DNA from 3 places in the Bacillus lumedeiriae genome. Region 1 is predicted to be linked to each of the others. Evidence: riboswitches for the same ligand, from Rfam matches in the RefSeq annotation. Region 1 holds a riboswitch; each other region holds the start of a gene.
What was found. Region 1 has a riboswitch for cobalamin ahead of QYG89_RS10640 (FecCD family ABC transporter permease). Riboswitches for the same ligand answer to the same signal wherever they lie in the genome.
Positions count from the first base shown of each region.

Region 2: linked by a shared signal. The riboswitch ahead of QYG89_RS15895 (ABC transporter substrate-binding protein) and the one ahead of QYG89_RS10640 (FecCD family ABC transporter permease) in region 1 are both predicted to bind cobalamin.
Region 3: linked by a shared signal. The riboswitch ahead of QYG89_RS00155 ((2Fe-2S) ferredoxin domain-containing protein) and the one ahead of QYG89_RS10640 (FecCD family ABC transporter permease) in region 1 are both predicted to bind cobalamin.

Region 1 covers NZ_JAUIYO010000007.1:42,480-49,011, reverse strand. Annotated here, with positions in the region: gene QYG89_RS10660 (bifunctional adenosylcobinamide kinase/adenosylcobinamide-phosphate guanylyltransferase) at 1-228, opposite strand, end outside; gene cobD (threonine-phosphate decarboxylase CobD) at 210-1,280, opposite strand; gene cbiB (adenosylcobinamide-phosphate synthase CbiB) at 1,237-2,217, opposite strand; gene QYG89_RS10645 (adenosylcobinamide amidohydrolase) at 2,214-3,686, opposite strand; gene QYG89_RS10640 (FecCD family ABC transporter permease) at 3,683-4,744, opposite strand; cobalamin riboswitch at 4,947-5,091, opposite strand; gene QYG89_RS10635 (hypothetical protein) at 5,302-5,475, shown strand; gene bioA (adenosylmethionine--8-amino-7-oxononanoate transaminase) at 5,736-6,532, opposite strand, start outside.
Region 2 covers NZ_JAUIYO010000021.1:28,427-34,958, forward strand. Annotated here, with positions in the region: partial or broken gene QYG89_RS15865 (methyl-accepting chemotaxis protein) at 1-479, shown strand, start outside; gene QYG89_RS15870 (MFS transporter) at 637-1,839, opposite strand; gene QYG89_RS15875 (MarR family winged helix-turn-helix transcriptional regulator) at 1,852-2,238, opposite strand; gene QYG89_RS15880 (SGNH/GDSL hydrolase family protein) at 2,561-3,460, opposite strand; gene QYG89_RS15885 (hypothetical protein) at 3,663-3,836, shown strand; gene QYG89_RS15890 (DUF4282 domain-containing protein) at 3,970-4,257, opposite strand; cobalamin riboswitch at 4,634-4,829, shown strand; gene QYG89_RS15895 (ABC transporter substrate-binding protein) at 4,996-5,919, shown strand; gene QYG89_RS15900 (S-layer homology domain-containing protein) at 6,087-6,532, opposite strand, start outside.
Region 3 covers NZ_JAUIYO010000001.1:22,424-28,955, forward strand. Annotated here, with positions in the region: gene QYG89_RS00130 (cobalt-precorrin-5B (C(1))-methyltransferase) at 1-1,101, opposite strand, end outside; gene QYG89_RS00135 (precorrin-8X methylmutase) at 1,098-1,745, opposite strand; gene cobK (precorrin-6A reductase) at 1,735-2,526, opposite strand; gene QYG89_RS00145 (sirohydrochlorin chelatase) at 2,523-3,410, opposite strand; gene cobJ (precorrin-3B C(17)-methyltransferase) at 3,425-5,011, opposite strand; gene QYG89_RS00155 ((2Fe-2S) ferredoxin domain-containing protein) at 5,033-5,413, opposite strand; cobalamin riboswitch at 5,749-5,940, opposite strand; gene QYG89_RS00160 (GHMP family kinase ATP-binding protein) at 6,266-6,532, opposite strand, start outside.

The DNA.
Region 1 (6,532 bases):
GATGTCAACAGGCTGCTCCCACGTTATCCACTTTTGTCCCGATGATTCCCTCTGCTGTTGATGGGAACGAACACGGGCTTTCATTTCTTCATCCGTTACTTTTCCGCAGGCTATATAATGAAGCTTCCCCTCCAATTTATCAGCCTCAACGATCGCCCTTGTTTCCGCTTCCCTGCTCTTTCCGCTGCGCACGCCCCCAAGAATAATCGTTACCTTTGCTTTTTCCATTGAATTAGCGCCTCTTTCAGCTTATTGTTTTCTTCTTTCGTTTTAACAGCTGTTCTCAGCCATTTGCCGTTAAGCCCCGGATAATTGTATGTATGGCGAAGTATGATACCTTTTTTCAATAAAAATAACAAAAGCGGTTTTTGGTCTTCAAGCGCTGGATCACGAAGCAAATAAAAGTTAACAACCGAGCGGGTAAAGTTAAATTGTTCCCTCTCCAACCATTCAAACATTCGATTTCGTTCCTCTGCAATTTTTTGTCGTGATCTTTCAGCAAATGAAGAATCAGTAAGTACCGCTTCTACCGCTCTCAAAGCCAGGGCATTCACATTCCAGTGAGGACGAAAGCGCGCGATTCGTGTTGCTACCGCCTCGCTTGCGAGCAAATAACCAATCCGTAAACCCGCAATCGCATACATTTTGGTGAGCGACCTTAACACAATAAGCTGCGGGTATTTATGAAGTAAGCTGGCAAACGTAAATGAACCGGCAAAATCGTAAAATGCTTCATCAATGACAACGTAGCAGCGGCTGTTCTTAAGCTGTTCCAAAAGCTGAATCATCTCTTTTGTAGAAAAAGCAATCCCGCTCGGATTGTTTGGGGTACAAATAAAGATAGCGGAAGCCCCTTGTGCTTTGTTGACTATTTCATCGACTGGAAGACTGCCCGTTTCATTGACAAACGAATAGTCGATTTCACACTCATACACTCGACAAGCCGTTTCATATTCGGAAAATGCCGGCTGAACAAGAATGACTTTTTGACGGCTCCATAATTGGCCGAGAAATTGGATCACTTCTGCTGCGCCGTTTCCTAAGACGACTTGATGTTCATCCACTTGATCATGCTGTGCAATTTGCTTCGTTACTGTTTTTCCGTAAGGATCAGGGTAATCAGAAACATCCGCCAGCCAGCTCATCCACTTCTCTTTTATCACTTGCGGCGGGCCGTACGGGTTCACGTTCACACTGAAATCAATGATTGATTCCGGCTGTTCTATTTGCAATTGTTCATATAAGTGGGCCGGATTCGAACCATGAGCGGGCCAATTCATAGCAAATGCCTCCTATCCACATCATTAGTAAGAATAAAAGAGAAGACCGCTCCATAATTTGATTAGCAAGCAGGATATCTCCCGCTGTTTTTTCTTTCAAAGGATCTCCCATTTTGGCACGGTGAGAAACACTGCCTTTATATGTATTCACACCACCAAGCTGAATGCCGAGCAGACCAGCGACAGCTGCTTCACACCAGCCGCTGTTCGGACTCGGATGCTTTTTCGCATCACGGAGGACGATCTGCCATACTCGTTTTCTCGGATACTTACTTTCTGGAAAAGACAAAACCATCAGCCAGCCGGTTAAGCGGGCAGGCAGCCAGTTAACGAGATCATCCAAACGAGCGGAAGCCCAGCCAAACGCTTCATACCGTTCATTCTTATAACCGACCATCGAATCACACGTGTTAATCGCCCGGTACATCATCGCTCCCGGCGCACCGCCGATCAGCGCCCAAAAAAGCGGTGCCGTCACGCCGTCACTTGTATTCTCAGCAATTGTCTCGATCGCTCCCCTCGTGATTTCCCCTTCATTCAAATGATCGGTATCCCGGCCGACAATATAAGAAAGCTTTACACGTGCTTCCTGCAGCTCTCCTCTTTGCAGCGGTTCATACACACTGAGCCCAGCTTCTTTTAAGCTGCGGCAGGCAATGGCAGAAGCGATCAGCACCGCTTCTGCTGCTATGCCGGCTGCGGGATGAAGGCGGTAAAAAACAAATACCAATAAAAAACTCACGCCTCCTGTTAGCAGAAGAACAATAAGAAGCATGAGAATTCCTTTTATTCGCCGATTCCTCCCTTTGTTTAACCGCTGCTCCAGTCTATGAATCAAGGAGCCGATCCATCGAACAGGATGCGGAAGGTGCGGCGGATCTCCAACGAGACGGTCAATGAGAAAGGCAATAGCGGCAGCAAGAAGATGATGAATCATGTTTCCCTCTCTCCTATCCCATTGTTCTCCAATGCTTCCATCGTACACTCATAAACAGCTTTGCCAATGGCCTGGCCGAGCGGTGAAATGGTGCCAGCGAACGTCTGACACGGACCGCGCTGGGTAGCCGCAATTAATACACTATCCGTAGAGGTGCCGGTCGCCTGCGAATTCGTAAGCGGGTCCTTCACTTTTTTATCAAACAGCGCTTTGACCTTCGCTTCTGTTGCAGTCATCACCGCTTGTACGAATGCTTCTTCCGATAAATGTCCGTTAGCAAACACCCAGATGTTAATCGTGCCAGGGGAAAACGCGCGATCGTGTTCTACAGAGCGCGATACATCCACCGCATTTCCAACACCAGCTGTGACAATCGAGAATACTGAGACTCCATCTATTTCTACGAATCGGCAAGCCGCAGTGTGCAAATACACAGCGGTCATCATGCCAACCGTTTCATTCACATCGAAACCGTGCCCACGGAGAAATTGTCTCATATCTTCCTTATAGGAATCATGCCAGTAATTTTTATCGACATGGCGGTTCACGAAGCTGCGGTGCCATCCCCAGCCCGCTCCAACCACGCCTGCTGACAATGTTTTTAATAGAGCGGGAGCATCAAGTGCAATAAATTCCGCAGTTTCCCTCAGATGCATGCGGTCAATCTTTATTTCCTCGTCCTCTTCCCTCGTTTTCTCAGGGAGAATACTCATTTGCGGCTTCGGCACTTCTGGATGAGGACGCTGATGGATCTCTGTTTGATACACTTGTTGAATCGGCTCCTCCTTTAACACTTCACTTGGATTGCCAAGGCTGCGCATCTTTCCGTCTTTCATGAGCAGCAATCTGTCACAATAAAGAGAAGCGAGATTTAAATCATGAAAGATCGAAATCACCGTTAAACCCGTTTCTTTCGTCATTTTCTTTAACAAATCAAGCAATTCTTTTTGAAAAGATAAGTCCAGGTGATTTGTCGGTTCATCTAAAAGCAGGATTTCTGGCTGCTGAGCGAGCGCTTGCGCGAGAAAAACACGCTGACGCTCACCGCCTGACAGTTCTTCAAGAGAAGCATCTGAAAACTGCAGCGTTCCTGTTTGTTCCATCGCCTGCCTCACAGCCCGCTCGTCTTCTGCTCTCCATACTGGGAAGAAGCCGCTTTGATGAGCATAGCGCCCTAAGGAGACCGTTTCTTTCACTGTATAGGAAAAAGATTGTGAGGTCATTTGTGGAAGGACAGCGAGACGTTTTGCCAGTTCTTTCGGCGTGTAATCCGGCAGTTTTTTCCCGTTAATCCATAGTGTCCCGCGGCTTGTAGGGATGATGCCGCTCATCATTTTAAATAGCGTCGTCTTCCCGCTTCCATTTGGTCCTAATATGCCAAAAAGCTCTCCCGCCCCCACAGAAAAAGATAGTTCGTGAACAATCATTTTGCCATTATAGCCGCCGGTGAGTTGTTCTGCTTGAATCATGCTGCTCTTCTTCCTTTCCTTTGTTTACGAAGTAAAATAACGGCAAATACTGGTGCACCGATAACAGATGTGATCACCCCAATCGGCAGTTCTGCCGGCGAGATAATGATCCTGGATACAAGATCAGCCAAAATTAAAAAGCCGGCACCCGTTAACAGTGACAACGGCAGCAAATGGCGATGATCAGGTCCCCAGATGAGACGGATGAAATGAGGAATGACGAGGCCAACAAAGCCAATCGTTCCGGAGACAGCAACAGCTGCCCCTGTCAATACCGAGCCGGCTAACAGCACTGTCAATTTTTTCCGACGGACATTCACTCCTAAATGCTGGGCTTTCTCTTCTCCAAACGACATCGCATTCAATTCGGGCGCATGAATGATTAACAGCAGCGTCCCTCCCAGAAAAAACGGGAGAATAATTCCAATGTAATCCCAGCCACGCATCGATACACTACCAAGCAGCCAGCCAATAATTTGCCGCAGCTCTTCACCTGTCAAGGCGATCATTAAAGAAATGACCGCTCCCAAGAAAGAGCTAAAAATGATTCCTGTCAAAATGATCGTCTCCACTTTAAACGATCGTTCAATCGATTGAGCAAACAAAACGACTATAAAAATCGTCACGATGGAAGCTGCAATACTGACAATAGGCAGCGTAAAGCCGGTCAGCCACGGCAGCTGAATGCCGAAGAACAGCACCATGACCGCACCAACAGAAGCACCAGATGACACACCTAGTGTGTACGGATCTGCCAGCGGATTACGCAGGAGCCCTTGAAAGGCAGCTCCTGCCACCGCTAAAGAGGCACCAACAAGGCCGGCTAACAAGACTCTTGGAAACCGGATCTGCCAGACGATGTTATCGATAGAAGAATCAATGCCATACAGCGGTGTCCCGAAAAAATGGTGTGACAATAGGAAGACAATATCCTTAAATGGAACGTGTATCGTCCCAATGGAGATACCGGCAAATACAGCGATCGTAAAAAAGGCAAACGCTGATAAATAAGCCGAAACTTTATTTCTGAAAAACATCTGAACAAATGGTTTCGGCAAATTTCTCTACTCCTTTAACAAAACAAGTGTCTATCCTATACATCCCTTTATTTTTCATCAGTTTGTTCCTTCTCTCTTCTCTTTGAATGATAAAAATAGGCATTAAAAAAACACCTCTACACGATGAAGAGATGCAGTGAAAAAGGGCAGACAGGCGCAATGAGCCGGCAGCCGCTTCTACACCATCCCATCCGCGCAGGTTATCAGTGTTTTAAATCAGGCAGGTTTTCTGGCTTATAAAATGACATCATTTCACTTACAGTGGCGGGACCGCGCTGGATTTTCATCAGCTTGCCCTTTTAAAAAGCTCTTCTCACTCGAGCTTTACCTGATTCAACGTATGTAGTTTCCTATCAAGCTTATTATACACGAAAACAACGTGACTTCCATGCCATTTTAAAGTAGAAGATAAGTAAAATCACTTGCCAGTCTTTTTAAATGAATGGATTGATATTCTAAAAGTTTTAAAATTTTTGAAGCATAATCAATGATTCCGTTTTACATGCGTGTTTCAAAGAATAGATATAGAACAAACACAAGTGAAAGGAGTGTCTATCATGGGGCTGTTTACCGTCATCGGACTAGCATTTGTCTTGCTTTTTATCGCATCCACTCTCGTCTACTTCCTCCGTCAGTCACTTGACTCTTCCGATACAACTCGGATCGACAACATTCCCGAATACTACAATGATTTACCTGATCACGATTCCACACATGATCGCAACTCATAACATGACAAGGGTGCCCCAATAGTATAACTGCTAGGGGCATCCCTTGTATGGTTCTTTACACGTGTCTGTTGATTTCCGTTCTAGGTACTTCGCTTTCCCCCACAGGAGTCTTCGTGCCTTCCACTCCAATCAACTTAGTGAAAAATTATTGTTTCAACTTTCTTAAAGAAAAGAAGAAAGCCATCGGATTTAGTATTAAGTAAAGGAGCTGTCTAAGACAGCTCCTTCTTGTTTTCTCTTTAATAATAGAATACCATTAATTATTTAGTAACTAGCTGAATGTCTTTGATGGCCTGCTTCATGATTTGACCCATCTTAGTCAGCTCTTCATAAGTAGCAGCAAGCGGCGGCATAAATACAATGACATCACCGAGCGGTCTCGTCAGCATCCCAAGTTCCCGCATACGCAGCGTTGCCCGGTAAGCAGCCCTTTCTTCAAACGGAAAAGGCTCGTTCGTTTCTTTATCTTTCACAATGTCAATGCCGCACATTAGACCAAGCTGACGGATTTCGCCAACGTGAGGCAGTTCCTTTAATTCTGCCAATATCGTTTGAATATATTCCGCTTTACGGGCGGCCTGTTCAACAAGCCCCTCTTTTTCAAAAATAGCTAAGTTCGCTAAAGCAGCCGCGCAGCCAAGCTGATTGCCTGTATAAGAATGACCATGAAAAAAAGTTTTCATTTCTGTGAAATCGGCATAAAAAGCCTCGTAAATCTCTTCTGTAGTAAGTGTAGCAGCAATCGGCAAATATCCACCGGTAATTCCTTTTGCGACGGTCATAATATCCGGAGAGACTCCTTCATGTTCAACGGCAAACATTTTCCCCGTACGGCCAAACCCTGTCGCTACTTCATCGACAATGAGTAAAATATGAAACTCCTGGCATAAGCGCTCAAGCTCTTTCAAATAGCCAGGCGGCATAATGTGCATTCCGCCCGCTCCCTGTATCATTGATTCAACGATAAGCCCGGCAAGCTGCTCATGTTTTTCTTCAAATAGTGTACGCATAGCCGTAAGTGACGATTTCCCATCCCCCGACGGAAATGGAACTGCAT
Region 2 (6,532 bases), on a different contig from region 1:
CACGCGCGGGAGAAGCTGGAAAAGGTTTTGCTGTCGTCGCCAATGAAATCCGTTCATTAGCGAATCAATCAAAGGAAGCGACCGATCACATCCGCCAAACGGTTCAAGATATTTATCATGATACGACACTGACTGTCGATGCCATGGCTCAAGTAAAAGAAACAACTGGCGAACAAACAAATGCTGTCACAAAAGTTCACGACTCTATTCAGCATTTGTCTCAGTCTATCTATGAAATTTCTAAACAAATGGGCCAGCATTCAGACTCCATCATGACTTTAAATAAAGAAGTAGAGCATTTAGCGAGTGAAATTGAAAACATTTCTGCTGTTTCTGAAGAACAAGCAGCTGCTTCTTCAGAAATCTCAACGATCATGCACCAGCAGGCGAAGGATGTCGAAAAAGTAAACACTTCGATCGAACAGCTGCACCAGCTCGTCAACGAACTGCAAAACATGGTTAAAACGTTTAAGCTATAACGACATGATGAAAGGAGGGTACCCCATCTGGGATACCCTCCTTAGTTTTGTGCTTGAATGTTATGAGCGGCGTCAGAAGATTTGTGCGCGGGAACCGCAGGTTTATGCACGCTCCCATCCAATTTGTGCGCGGGAATGAAGGGAATATGCGCGCATATCATACTAACGCTGAAGCATTCATCTCCAACTCTTTTTCCTTTTTCCCATAAAGGAAGTAATACAGAATGGCCGAGGCGAAGACGACGATACCGAGACCTACGTATAACGCTCTGTATCCAGTGGATGGAATGATGAATCCAAGCACGTACGGACCAAAACCAAGGCCGGCATCAAGGAAAATGAAGAACGTAGATGTCGCCAGTCCCATACGGTGCGGCGGTGTCAATTTCACGGCGACTGCCTGGGTAGTGGACTGCATGTTGCCGAAGCCAAGACCGATGAGGAAGCCGGCTAGTAACAATGTGATACTATGACTGGCCGTACTGAGCAGCAGCATGCCCGCACCAAAAAGAACAAATGCCGGGTACATCACAAAATTAGCCCCTTTGATATCCATTAAACGACCTGTAAATGGACGAGATACTAACGTCGCTGCGGCATACACAACAAAGAAAAAGCTGGCTGCACTGACAAGGTGAATCTCCATGGCATAGAAGTTAATAAACGAAAGAACGCTTGAATAACAGAAAGCAACAGTCAATGTGACGAACGCAATCGGCAGAGCCCGCGGCTCAACAAAACTCGATAGCTTGAACCCTTTGACACCCGAGGCTTTTGCTGTCGCTTCCAACGGCGGGATCTTTACCAAAAACGCAATCAATACATTCATGATTCCTAATGCCAGACAGAAGCTAAAGATCATAGAGAAGGTCGTATGCTGGCTCATAAATAACCCGATAAATGGACCAATCGCTGTCGAAAGCGTCGCACTCATCGTATAATAGCCGATTCCCTCCCCTTTTCGTGCGGCCGGTATAATTTGAGCCACAATCGTACCCGTCGCCGTACTCGCTACTCCTAAAGTGATGCCATGAATAAAGCGATTCAGCAGCAGGAAACCAAGGCCGAAATTGACAAAATACAGACCCGTCGCCAAAATAAATAAAATTAATCCGATAAACAGTGTTTTCCTGCGGCCAATGTCATTGATCTTCCGGCCGATAAATAGGCGTCCGATTAACGTTCCGATAATAAAAATACCTGTGACAAGCCCAGCCTGACTCGTCGATGCATGAAACTCATCGACTGCATAGAGAGCAATCGTCACCATCAATAAATAAAAAATTAACGTCAAAAAAAAGTTGATCGAGGACACAACGATAAAATCCTTTGTCCATAGTTTTGGTTTGAACTCACTCATCTGTCCCTCTCCTTATTTAGCTATATTGTTTCGGATCTCTTCCATCACGCGAATGCTCTCGAGCTGTTGTTCCTCAGAAATCCCTTTTAAAATTTCCTGTTCAAATTCATCAACCGTTACGCGGACTTCCTTGTATACACTGCGGCCGAGCTCGGTCAGCTGCATTCTTTTTTCCCTTTTATCCTTTCCGGGAATCGGCGTCACATATCCCATCTCTTCCAGTCGCTGCACCGTCCGCGTCATCGTCGGTTTCTCCACACGTTGATAGCCAGCCAGCTCGACAAGCGTTGCAGGCCCCTCATTCATTAAGTAGTACAAAACCGTCCATTGCGCCCTATATAATCCGTGATCACCTAGCAACAGATTCAGCTGATGCTCAAAAGGCCGGTACAACAGCATAAATTGTTGAAAAAACCGTTGATACGTCTTGATAAAAAACACTCCTTATGGAATATTAGTTAGCTTAGGTAACTATTTTATTATACAATAATAAACATCTTTTGCCTAGTGGGATAGTAAGAAATGAAACGGCGGCGGCGCGACCGCATTTCCAGGATTTCCGCCCGAAACGTGCGCGGGGCCGACTGTATTTCCTGTATTTTCGACCGCAAAGCAACCGATAACGACTGCAACAACAAGGAAAATGATTGTATCGCTCCTGCACAAACTCCAAAAAGAGAGCGATCACTTATCTCATGTGATCGCTCTCCTGCTTTTTCTGTTAGTTGATCCCGCTGTTAAAGATTGACAGACATTGAACGGCAAGATGGATGCGGCGGTAAATGAAGGCCGCTCCCTTTGGAGTAAAATGTGTGCCAGATGCGTCGATTAGTCCAGAGTCGATTAACTTTTGATCATTCACGCCCCTCATCGGTTCGGTGATGTTTCGGTAATGATCGACTAAAAGAACGTGCTTCTCCTTGGCAATTTTTCTGACGATCATGTTATAAGAATCATGCCATCTTCTGGCACTGCCGTATGGACTATACAAATTCCCGTCATTTCTAGAATAATAGTAGCGTTCGATGACAGGGATGGTCGTCATCAAAATGACATCAATCCCGCGCCCTTGCAATGTGTCAACGAAATAGTTGATATTTTCCTCATACTGCGCTTTGGATACTTGCGGCTGACCATTATCATCCAATGCAGCATCATTCGTTCCAAACATAATGAGCACGATTTGTGGATGCTTACTGAGCACGTCTTTTTCAAACCTGATCCGGCCATGTTCAGTCGTATTCCCGCCGATCCCAGCATTGATGACTGCTTGGCTTTGTGCAAGCTTATTCACCCATTTGTCTTTCACATCATAGCCGTTCGCCTGCCAGTTGGCTCCCTGTGTATTGCTGTCACCAAAGGCCAGGATCAAACCATTTTGATGATCGATCGGCATCATCACACGCTTGACCGCTTGGAAATATCCAGCCGCTATATAGGCAGCACGATATTTGTAACGAACCGAGGTTTCTGCAGCTTCATACAATGGTCCATTCAACCATTGTGCTTGATCATATGAACGGGAAAAACCGGCTCCTTCTGCATAACTTCTTTCAAACATCGAGGACAAAGTAAGAACAATACACAACCCTAGTATTATTTTAACGAATAACCCTTTCAATCTCCTTCACCTAACCTATTAACAACGGACGTATATATTATTGAAAGTAACCGCCGAATTTTTTTCCTAATAAACTATGTATACCTTACCATAACAGCTCCTACTCCGATACCTTCTGTCGGAGCAGGCACCTTGTCGAAACTTGCAAAAGAAAAAGCATTGCACACTGTAAGCGTTTTCACATATACTATAAGTAGGTTGGATGACACGCGTGGTCATCATCGTATTTGGCGTAGGCGGGGCCGATACAAGGATAGACTTTCATACATTATTTACCGAAATCATATATAAATCATTCATGATCAAACGAGCCATCCATTCTTCTGATGAAGAGTGGATGGCTCGTTTTTCTTCAGCTTCTTCAAACATGCCTTGATTGCAGCCTATATTGGACGCAAATTCCATGCAAAAGAAAAAAGCCGCTCTAAAAGCGTCATCTTTCGTGACCTTTTAGAGCGGACTTTTTCCTATTTAAGATAAAATAATAAAAAATGGCGGTATCCCTTCTCTTACTCTTGTGATTGCTGCTGACTGGAAAGCTGTGTTTCAATCCTTTTCAAGGACTCGTGCATTTTAAAAAAGATAATAAGAAGTTCGCAATACACACGCACTAATAATGGACCGATGACCAGCGTTAACAGCCCCATGATCACACCTAATCCGCTGCCATAAGGAGAACTGATCCCCGCAGCAATCGTGCCGATTCCAGAAAGAACAGACATCACGACCCCAACCCAGAAAATAATTTTAATAATTGTTGGTGTAACCATTTTATCGAACGACAAGAATCTATCCACATTCGTCCCCTCCCCTCAAAAGTCTGCGTTCAGTACATGTTATTCTGGGATGGGACATTTATGTGGAAAAATTTTCAATAAGGTTGTCCCAAAATGGTCAGCGGCGCGCACATTTCTGTAAGTGCCGCGCATAAAACGGACATAAGTGCGCAGAAACTCGCAATATAGATGCACAAACTTGAATAAGCAGCGCACAAGTTTATATACCGCGCGCATTTCACCTATTCCCGTGCATACCATCATGATTGCCGCGCAGAACATTCAAAAGTCAGCGCACAAATCGATGGCCTCTCCTTCACAAAAGCATAATAAGAGAAAAAATTTGATTTTCTTAAAAAATGCCGGCTATAAAGTGGTATAATATTCTCTAAGTGAATAAACCGTGCAGAAAAAAGGAACTGATTGCTCAGTCAAAAAGGGAATTCGGTGTAAATCCGAAGCTGTTTCCGCAACTGTAAGTGCTGATGAAATAAGAACAATGCCACTGTTTGAAACGAACGATATCAAATGGGAAGGCTCTTAAAGTAAATGGATGCACAAGCCAGGATACCTGCCTTTTTTCTATCGTATTATGCTCTTCGGAAGTTAAGAGGATGGTACGGCAACTTTGCATCTATACATATATTTATTGATGACGACTGCCGGCCAACGTTCTTGGGTGGTTTTTTTTATGGATTTTTTACACCACGGAAAATACGAAAGGTTGTTCATAAATGTTTATAGACGGAGGAATAATCAATGAAGAAAACGTTATTATACAGCTTGATTGCTTCGCTTTTTCTTATTTTCTTAACGGCCTGCGGCAATGACTCTTCATCTACAAAAGAAACAAAGAAAGAAGAAACATCTTATACAGTTACTGATGACAGAGGGAAAGAAATCACGTTGAAAAAAGTGCCGGAAACGGTTGTTTCCTTGCAGCCAAGTAATACAGAAATTCTCTTTGCTTTAGGAGCAGGCGACAAAATTGTCGGCGCAACTGAGTATGATACCTACCCGGAAGAAGCGAAAAAGATTAAACGTGTAGGTGACACTATGACAGTCAACGCTGAAGCAGTCATTGCCTTAAATCCCGATGCTGTCATTGCTTACACAAACGGTGACGATAAAGGAATTAAACAACTGGAAGACACAGGTATTCCTGTGTTTGTCATTAGTTCTGCGCAAACATTCGAAGACGTGTATGGCAACATCGAACAAATTGCGTCAGTCATGGGTGTGAAGGAAAAAGGCGACGAACTCGTTTCTGGCATTAAAAAACAAGTCGCTAATGTGCAAGAGAAAATCGCTAGTGTAAAAGAAAAGGAAAGAGTATACTATGAAGTCAGCCCTGCTCCTGATATTTTCACAGCTGGCTCCGAAACATTCCAGCAAGAAATATTGAACAACGCTGGTGTCGAAAACGTGTTTGCTGATCAAAAGGGCTGGGTAAAGATCTCTGAAGAAGAAATTGTAAAACGCAACCCGGATACCATCTTAACACCAGGCAGCGAAGATCCAGTGAAAGAATTCAAATCCCGTGCCGGCTGGGATCAAATCAATGCGGTGAAAAACGAGAAAATCTACTCCCTCGATACCGAGATCATGTCTCGTCCAGGCCCGCGTATCGGTGAAGCCGTCGAACTGACTGCCAAAACCGTCTATCCGGATCTTTTCAAATAATCCTTTAAAAGAAATGAATAAAAAATCCTCATAATAAAAGCCAATGAACATAGCCGTCAGGTCTTGTTCATTGGCTTTTTTTGAATAGTAAAAAAGGAGCGCTCTCATTAAGCAAATTTCCCCTCTTTTTATTCAATAGGACTCTTACAGGTGAAGAGATCTACTTATTATAATTCTTGGGTTATGGCTGTTGCCGGATCGATAGAAACGTAGTAATCGTCCATATTTGTATTAACCACGAATTCATAGTTTCCCTTGCGGTCGGTTTCAACATAATAAATATCTTGAACGTATTCACGGTACTTTTCATGTCTATAGGTATTTTCGTATTGACTAATCAAATACTTTTCCGCTTCTGCAATAGTCAGATGAAACGGCTCTTCATCTGCTGACATGTAATCAGGTAATTGACTCATTTTCCATTGGCCGTTCCGCTTCACAAGCGTCCACGTCTCTGCATGGGGTTCCTCAAGGCCTTGTGGATAACGAAGTGTTACTTTAATCTTCTCACTGCTTCTCTCTAAAATATCATACGGCAGTCCACTATCATATACTTCGTCGTAAACGAGCCAGTCACAATAGATACATGTAACCTTGTAATAGGCTTCCATTC
Region 3 (6,532 bases), on a different contig from region 1:
ACGTTCCGCCTTTCCTAAACATGCCCCTTTAAACGTGTACAACGTCGTATCTACTTCTATACCGCCGCCTGCTTCTTTAATCGCATAATCACAGCAGCTGCCGCAAAGAATATCAAAAAAACGGTCGTACCCGGCAGCGGCCATTAGTTCTCCTACTTGGGAGGCTGTATTCGCATTTTTTACTTCTTCCACTTCTTCAGAAGAAGCCCCCGCTTGTCCAGCGATCTCAGCGAGAAAGTTAAAATCAACAGGGGCGCTTTTGGAGTGCACCATCATCACCCCCTGGGCAACTTTGGAAAACTTCCCCATCATACCGACCATCGATACTTTCTTAATCCCGAGACGCTTACAATGCTTGAGCGTAAAGCCGATAAAGTCTCCCATTTCAATAAAAGCTTCTTCCTTTAAATGAGGCAATTGTTTCATCGCATATTGCTCACTTCGTCCGCCGGTCGTCACTGCCACATGGTCACAGCCGCCAGCCCGCGCTACGTGTATCGCCTGGATAATGCTTGCTTTAAAAGCGGCAGTAGAGAAAGGCATAACGATTCCGCGCGTGCCCAATATCGAAATGCCGCCAATGATCCCAAGACGGCCATTCAATGTTTTTTTGGCCATTTCCTCTCCGCCGGGAACAGAAATGATGATCTTTATCCCTTTGGAGTATTGGTAGTCCGTTAATATTTTCTCTGCTTCTGACAAAATCATTTTTCTTGGCACTGGATTAATCGCTGCCTGACCGACTTCTACAGCCAAACCGGGTTTCGTTGCCCGGCCGACTCCTTCTCCGCCGTCAAGCTCAATGCCCGGTTCATTTTTCAACATGACTTCTGCATAAATAATGGCCCCATGCGTCACATCGGGATCATCGCCCGCATCTTTTTTGATCGCTGCAATAGCGCGGTCTTTCTGTACTTGGCAAGACTCTACGGCGAAAGTAGCAAACACTTTTGCCGGCAGGTAGATCGTCGCTGATTCTTGTTTCTCTCCTGATAACAAAGAAACTAACGCTGCCTGTACAGCAGCCGTGGCGCAGGCGCCGGTCGTATAGCCTTTTCTGAGCGGCTTTTCTTCTTTCTTCTCCTGCGCTCTCATGGTCATTCTTTTTGCGCAAGCAGAGATAGAGCGTTCAAAGCAGCGACTGTCACTGTGCTTCCGCCTTTTCTTCCAATGTTCGTAATGTAAGGAATATCAAGCTTCGCCAGCTCCTCTTTCGATTCAGCAGCTGAAACAAACCCGACAGGCAGCCCGATTACTAGACTCGGCTTCGCCAATCCTTCTTTCACGAGACGAATCAGTTCTAATAGAGCAGTCGGCGCGTTGCCGATCGCATAAATGCCGCCGTCTCCTTTTGCTGTAGCTTTTCGCATCGATATAATGGCTCTCGTCGTATTTAGCCGTTTTGCTTCCGCCATCACGTCTTCATCAGAAATGTACACGTGAATGCTGCCGCCGAACTTTTCGATTCGCGGCTTACTTACACCGGACTGTACCATTTGCACGTCACAAATGACTCGTTCTCCTCTTTTAATCGCGTCAATCCCTGCTTGTATCGCCTTTGGGTGAAACAGCATACTTTTACCTAGTTCGAAATCAGCAGACGCATGCACCACACGCTGGACGACTTTATATTCTTCGTCTGTCAATGTATGCGGTCCAAATTCTTCTGTAATGATATCAAAGCTAAGCCCTTCAATTTCCATCGGCTGAACCGTTTCCGGCTTGAATTCTGTTTTAAAGTCCACTGATTGCGCCTCCCTTAATTCCTTGTTTTTTTAATTGTTGAATCACTTCATCGAATGAAGAACAGCGGTTTTGGTACTGGATGTCAGGCCGTTCAATCACAATCGTTTTAATGCCGAGCTCTTTCGCTGCTTCGACTTTTTGATCGACCGAGCCGCGCTGGCCGCTCGCTTTCGTCACCATACATTTCACTTCATATTGTTCGTACAGTGCTTGATCAAATGCTTTCGTGAATGGTCCTTGAATCGCTACGATATTTTTTTGCGGCAAGCCGAGATGTTCACATTTCTCCATGTTGTCTTTTCTCGGAAGCATCCGGCATATGAGACGAATGTCTGGATTTGACAGCAGTTTTTCAGTAAAAACAGCCAGCGTTTTACTTCCTGTCGTCAGCATGACCGTTCCTTTCGTATCTGCTGCTCGTTCCGCGGCCTCTTCATAAGAGGAAACATAAGTAATAAGTGGAGATTCCGCGAAATTCTGTTCTTTTCTTTCAAAACGGATATAAGGAACATTCGCTCGTTTCGCGGCCTCCATCGCGTTTTTCGATGCTTCTTCCGCGAAAGGATGGCTTGCATCAACAACCGCAGCTGCTTGTTTTTTCGTTATAAAAGTACACATCTCTTCAGCATCCATCCGGCCGGCGAATGCTCCAATCTGCACTTGCTCCAGTTCCTTTACTGCATTCTCTGTCACGACAGAAGCAATGAGAGGATAGCCTTCCTTTTGCAGTGTCACTGCCAGCTCCCTCGCATCGCTCGTTCCAGCTAAAAAGAAAATCATTTGACTGCCTCCACCTTGATTCCTTCTTCATGATGATGGCTATGATCATGATCGTGGTCATGATGATGATGGTGATCGATATGCTCCATCGCTTCAAAACGGTACTGGCACGTATCGCAGTTCATATACACTTCCCCTTGCAGCGCTTCTTCCACCCGGTCTTTAATGACCGTTTTTAACTTAGGATGAAAACCGAAGTATTCTGCCAGTGAAAAAGAAATGCCCGGATAGGCCGCTTGAAATTGTACGGTCATTTTTTCAAGCCGCTTAATTAAAACACCTGTAAAGAGAAAATAAGGTAAAATGATCACTTTCTTTGCACCGAGCCGAACCGTTTTTTCTACCGCTTCTTCTAGGCTCGGAGAAGTGACGCCGATAAAAGCAGTTTCAATGATAGGCACACGCAGTTTTTCCCAAAGAAGACGAGTAATTTTAAATAAGTCACTGTTTGCATCCGGGTCACTCCCTCCCCGTCCAAGCAGGATCACAGCTGGTCCCTCCTCTTCATCCTCTTTACATTCACCCGTTTCTAAAATGCGGCTTTTACAAATTTCCACCGCTTCATAGTGAATACCGATTGGTTTGCCGTATGTAAATGCGACATGAGGATATTTCTGTTTCGCTTCATCGATTTCATGTGGAATATGAATCTTGGAATGGCCCGCTGGAAGCAGCATCAGTGGAATGAGCGCGACAGATGTGGCCCCTTTTGCTACACACGTGTCAATCCCTTTAGCAATATTGGGTTGTTCAAATTCTAAAAAACAAGTTTCATAGATAATGTTGGTCTCAAGCTCAGGGGTCAGCTTGTCAATAAATTGTCTAATTTGTTCATTTCCTTCCGGATCACGGCTGCCGTGACCGACAAATAATATAGCTTTCATTTCTATATGCTCCTTTAATCCCCGCACGGTGCAGGTTCAAGATTTATTTTTGGCTCTATATCACGATACTCAAAGTTTTGAATTCTTTTCACGCGCTTAAAATATTTAAACAGTCGTTCGTTCGGATGTCCTTTTTCCCTGTATTCCGCAATAATGTTTTCTAGGAGCGGGATCAGTGCGTCCGGTTCTACACCTTCAGCGACAGGCTGTCCGGCATGAGCCGTTCTTCCAACCGTTTTCGCTCCTAAAAACAAATCAAATTTCCCTCTGCGAAAGACGATGCCGATGTCATCATTCACTGCACCGTAGCAAGCCATGCCGCAGCCATTCAACCCGATGCGCATTTCTTTTGGCAAATCAAGCCCATTGAACTTTTCATACAGCCTTTCCGCATATGGAATGGCATCTTTCTTTTCACCGTCACAAAAGTCACAAGCCTTGACAGTAGCCACGTCACCAATGGGAGCAAGGAGAAATCCTGCCTCCTGCAAAGTTGTGACCAATTGATCGGGATTTTCTGTCGGCACCCGCAAGATCACTTGATGGTGCGGTGTATATTCAATCGAGCCTTTTTCTCCCGCTGCCTTCGAGAGAACGAGCAGCTGTTCTGCTGAAAATAATTTATTAGCGACTCCTGGACTGACAGCTACTTCAAAAATAGATTCGGCCTTTTGCTTAAATGGTGAATCTTCAGACACTTGATGTTCCTTTTTATCCAGCATCTGAAGGGCTTTCATACCGAGTTCGTATAATGCGGTCGGCTCCGCTTTTCCTCCATGCAGCGCCCACGGCTCATTTTTCGGCTTCAGCCGTTCATGAGGCTTTAGCGGCTGCTTTTCTGACGTCAACGTGTACTTGCGCTGATAACCTCTCGGCGTAATCATTTTATTGTCATAAAGAAAAGTCGTTGAATTGCCAATGATGACTGTCGTCAGCATGCCGATTTCATGATCGAGCATCTCCTGCAAATTCGTGATGACGACGTGCTCTCTTTCCCGATAGGCACTTTTGACAAGACCGACCGGCGTATCCGGTGAGCGGTGCTTTAATAAAATACGCTGCGCTTCCACAATTTGTCTCGTCCGCTTCCCGCTTTTCGGATTGTACAAAGCAATCACGAAATCAGCTGCGCCGGCCGCTTCGATCCGCTTAGCGATTAAATCCCAAGGAGTTAAGTGATCACTCAAACTAATCGTGCACGCGTCATGCATCACCGGCGCCCCAAGGAGAGATGCACAAGAATTAATCGCTGAAATCCCAGGGACAATTTCTACTTTGACACCGTCCGCTTCTTTCCATCCTTGTTCGACGAGTACTTCGTAGACAAGCCCCGCCATCCCGTACACGCCGGCATCTCCACTCGAAATAACAGCTACTATTTTTCCTTGTTCGGCCAACTTGACCGCCGCCTGCGCCCGGCTGACTTCTTCTGACATTCCTGTGCTGATGACTTCTTTTCCTTCAATGAAATCAGCAATCAACTCTACATATGTTTTATAGCCGATAATGCAGTCGCTTTCCTTTAGCGCTTCTTTTGCCCGCTCCGTAATATGTTCGGCACTTCCCGGACCGAAGCCGACAATTAATAGTTTTCCATTCACTTTTACTGCCTCCTTATACGTTTACTGCTTTTGTTTTTCTTTCTCTTTAGATACTCCTGCTTCACGGTCATTCTTTAGCTGCATTCCTTGGCCCGCATACGTGTAAGTAATGGCCTTCTCTACCCGCTCTCCTTTTTCAAGGTGTGAAGTGACAATCTCTTTTGCCAATTGTTCATCTACTCCGTGATACCATGTACCTTCTGGATAAACAATCACGACACAAGCATCTTTACAGCGGCCATTGCATCTTGTTCTTGTCGTATGAACACGGACATCAAGCTCCCGATTTTTAATTTCATTTCTGATCGCCTGCGTTACTTCTTCCCCGCCTTTTCTCATACAGCTCGAACCGTTACAAATCAATACGTGATGATTCATTTCCGTTAAATCCCAAGTTGCCATACTATCCGCCCCTTTTTCTAAAGTTTTCGTTAAACTCGCCTGTTGATTTCCGCTGCGGGCGGTTCGGGAGCCTCCCCGCCGCTATCGCGCCTGCAAGGTCTCCTGTGGACACGTTTTCCGGAGGGAGTCCCGCACCTTCCGCTCTAATCAACTAAACAGCAATATCAACAGTAGTCATGAACATAGCTGAAAAATAAAAAAAGTCCTTAACTTCATAAGAAGTTAAGGACTTAAGCACATACGTGTGCATAGCTATGATTGGATCGAGTCAAGCAAAATAGCCGCGCATGCCAGCTCCGCTCCATACAGCCATCCCGTTCCTCCCTCCGAAGAATGATGGTTCAAAGAAGAAAGCAGGTCTCCTGGCTTACGGATCGCTTTACTCTTGTCCCTTCCCGGCAGTTACACCAGTGGTTATTGACAATTTCATCACCGTTTACAGTAGCGGGGGCTGCATCGGATTTTCACCGATTTCCCTATTATCCCGGAGATTGACTCTCCCGGGCACTCTCATCTTAATTATTCAATTATCCGGCTGTCAGAAAATGCTTTCTATCAGCCTAGAAGTCTCTAAAAGAGATCTGATCTACACCTATCAATATTATGTATATTATCCAAATTTCGTAACTTTTCGACATCGTTATTAGATTAGCAGGAAGATCACTCATTTGACAAGTGGTTTTTTCAAATTAAATAAAATGATGCCTTTTCACTTAGTTATTTTGGAATAAAAGATTTTGTTAAACTCGCCTGTTGATTTTCGCCTCCGTGCCTGCGGATTTTCCCGTGGACACGCTTTTTCCTCAGGAGTCTGGCACCTTCCGCTCTAATCAACAAAGGGGCCAATTCACACTAGTCATTAGCATCGCCAATTGGAAAAGAAGTCATAATAAATGGGTTCCATCCTGTCATCTGTTGAACGATCCCCTTAATCTCCTGCACTTTTTTTATCAATAAATGATCATTGCCGCTTAAAAGAAAGCCAATGACGGTGCCGCTGTGGCCGATAATGATTCCTGCTTCGAATCGACTGGCTATTTCCTTAAACAACGAAAAGAATGGTTTAGGTAGAAAGCGTTCATTGATCCCGGCACTTTTCGTTGCTGCCAGCATGATGTC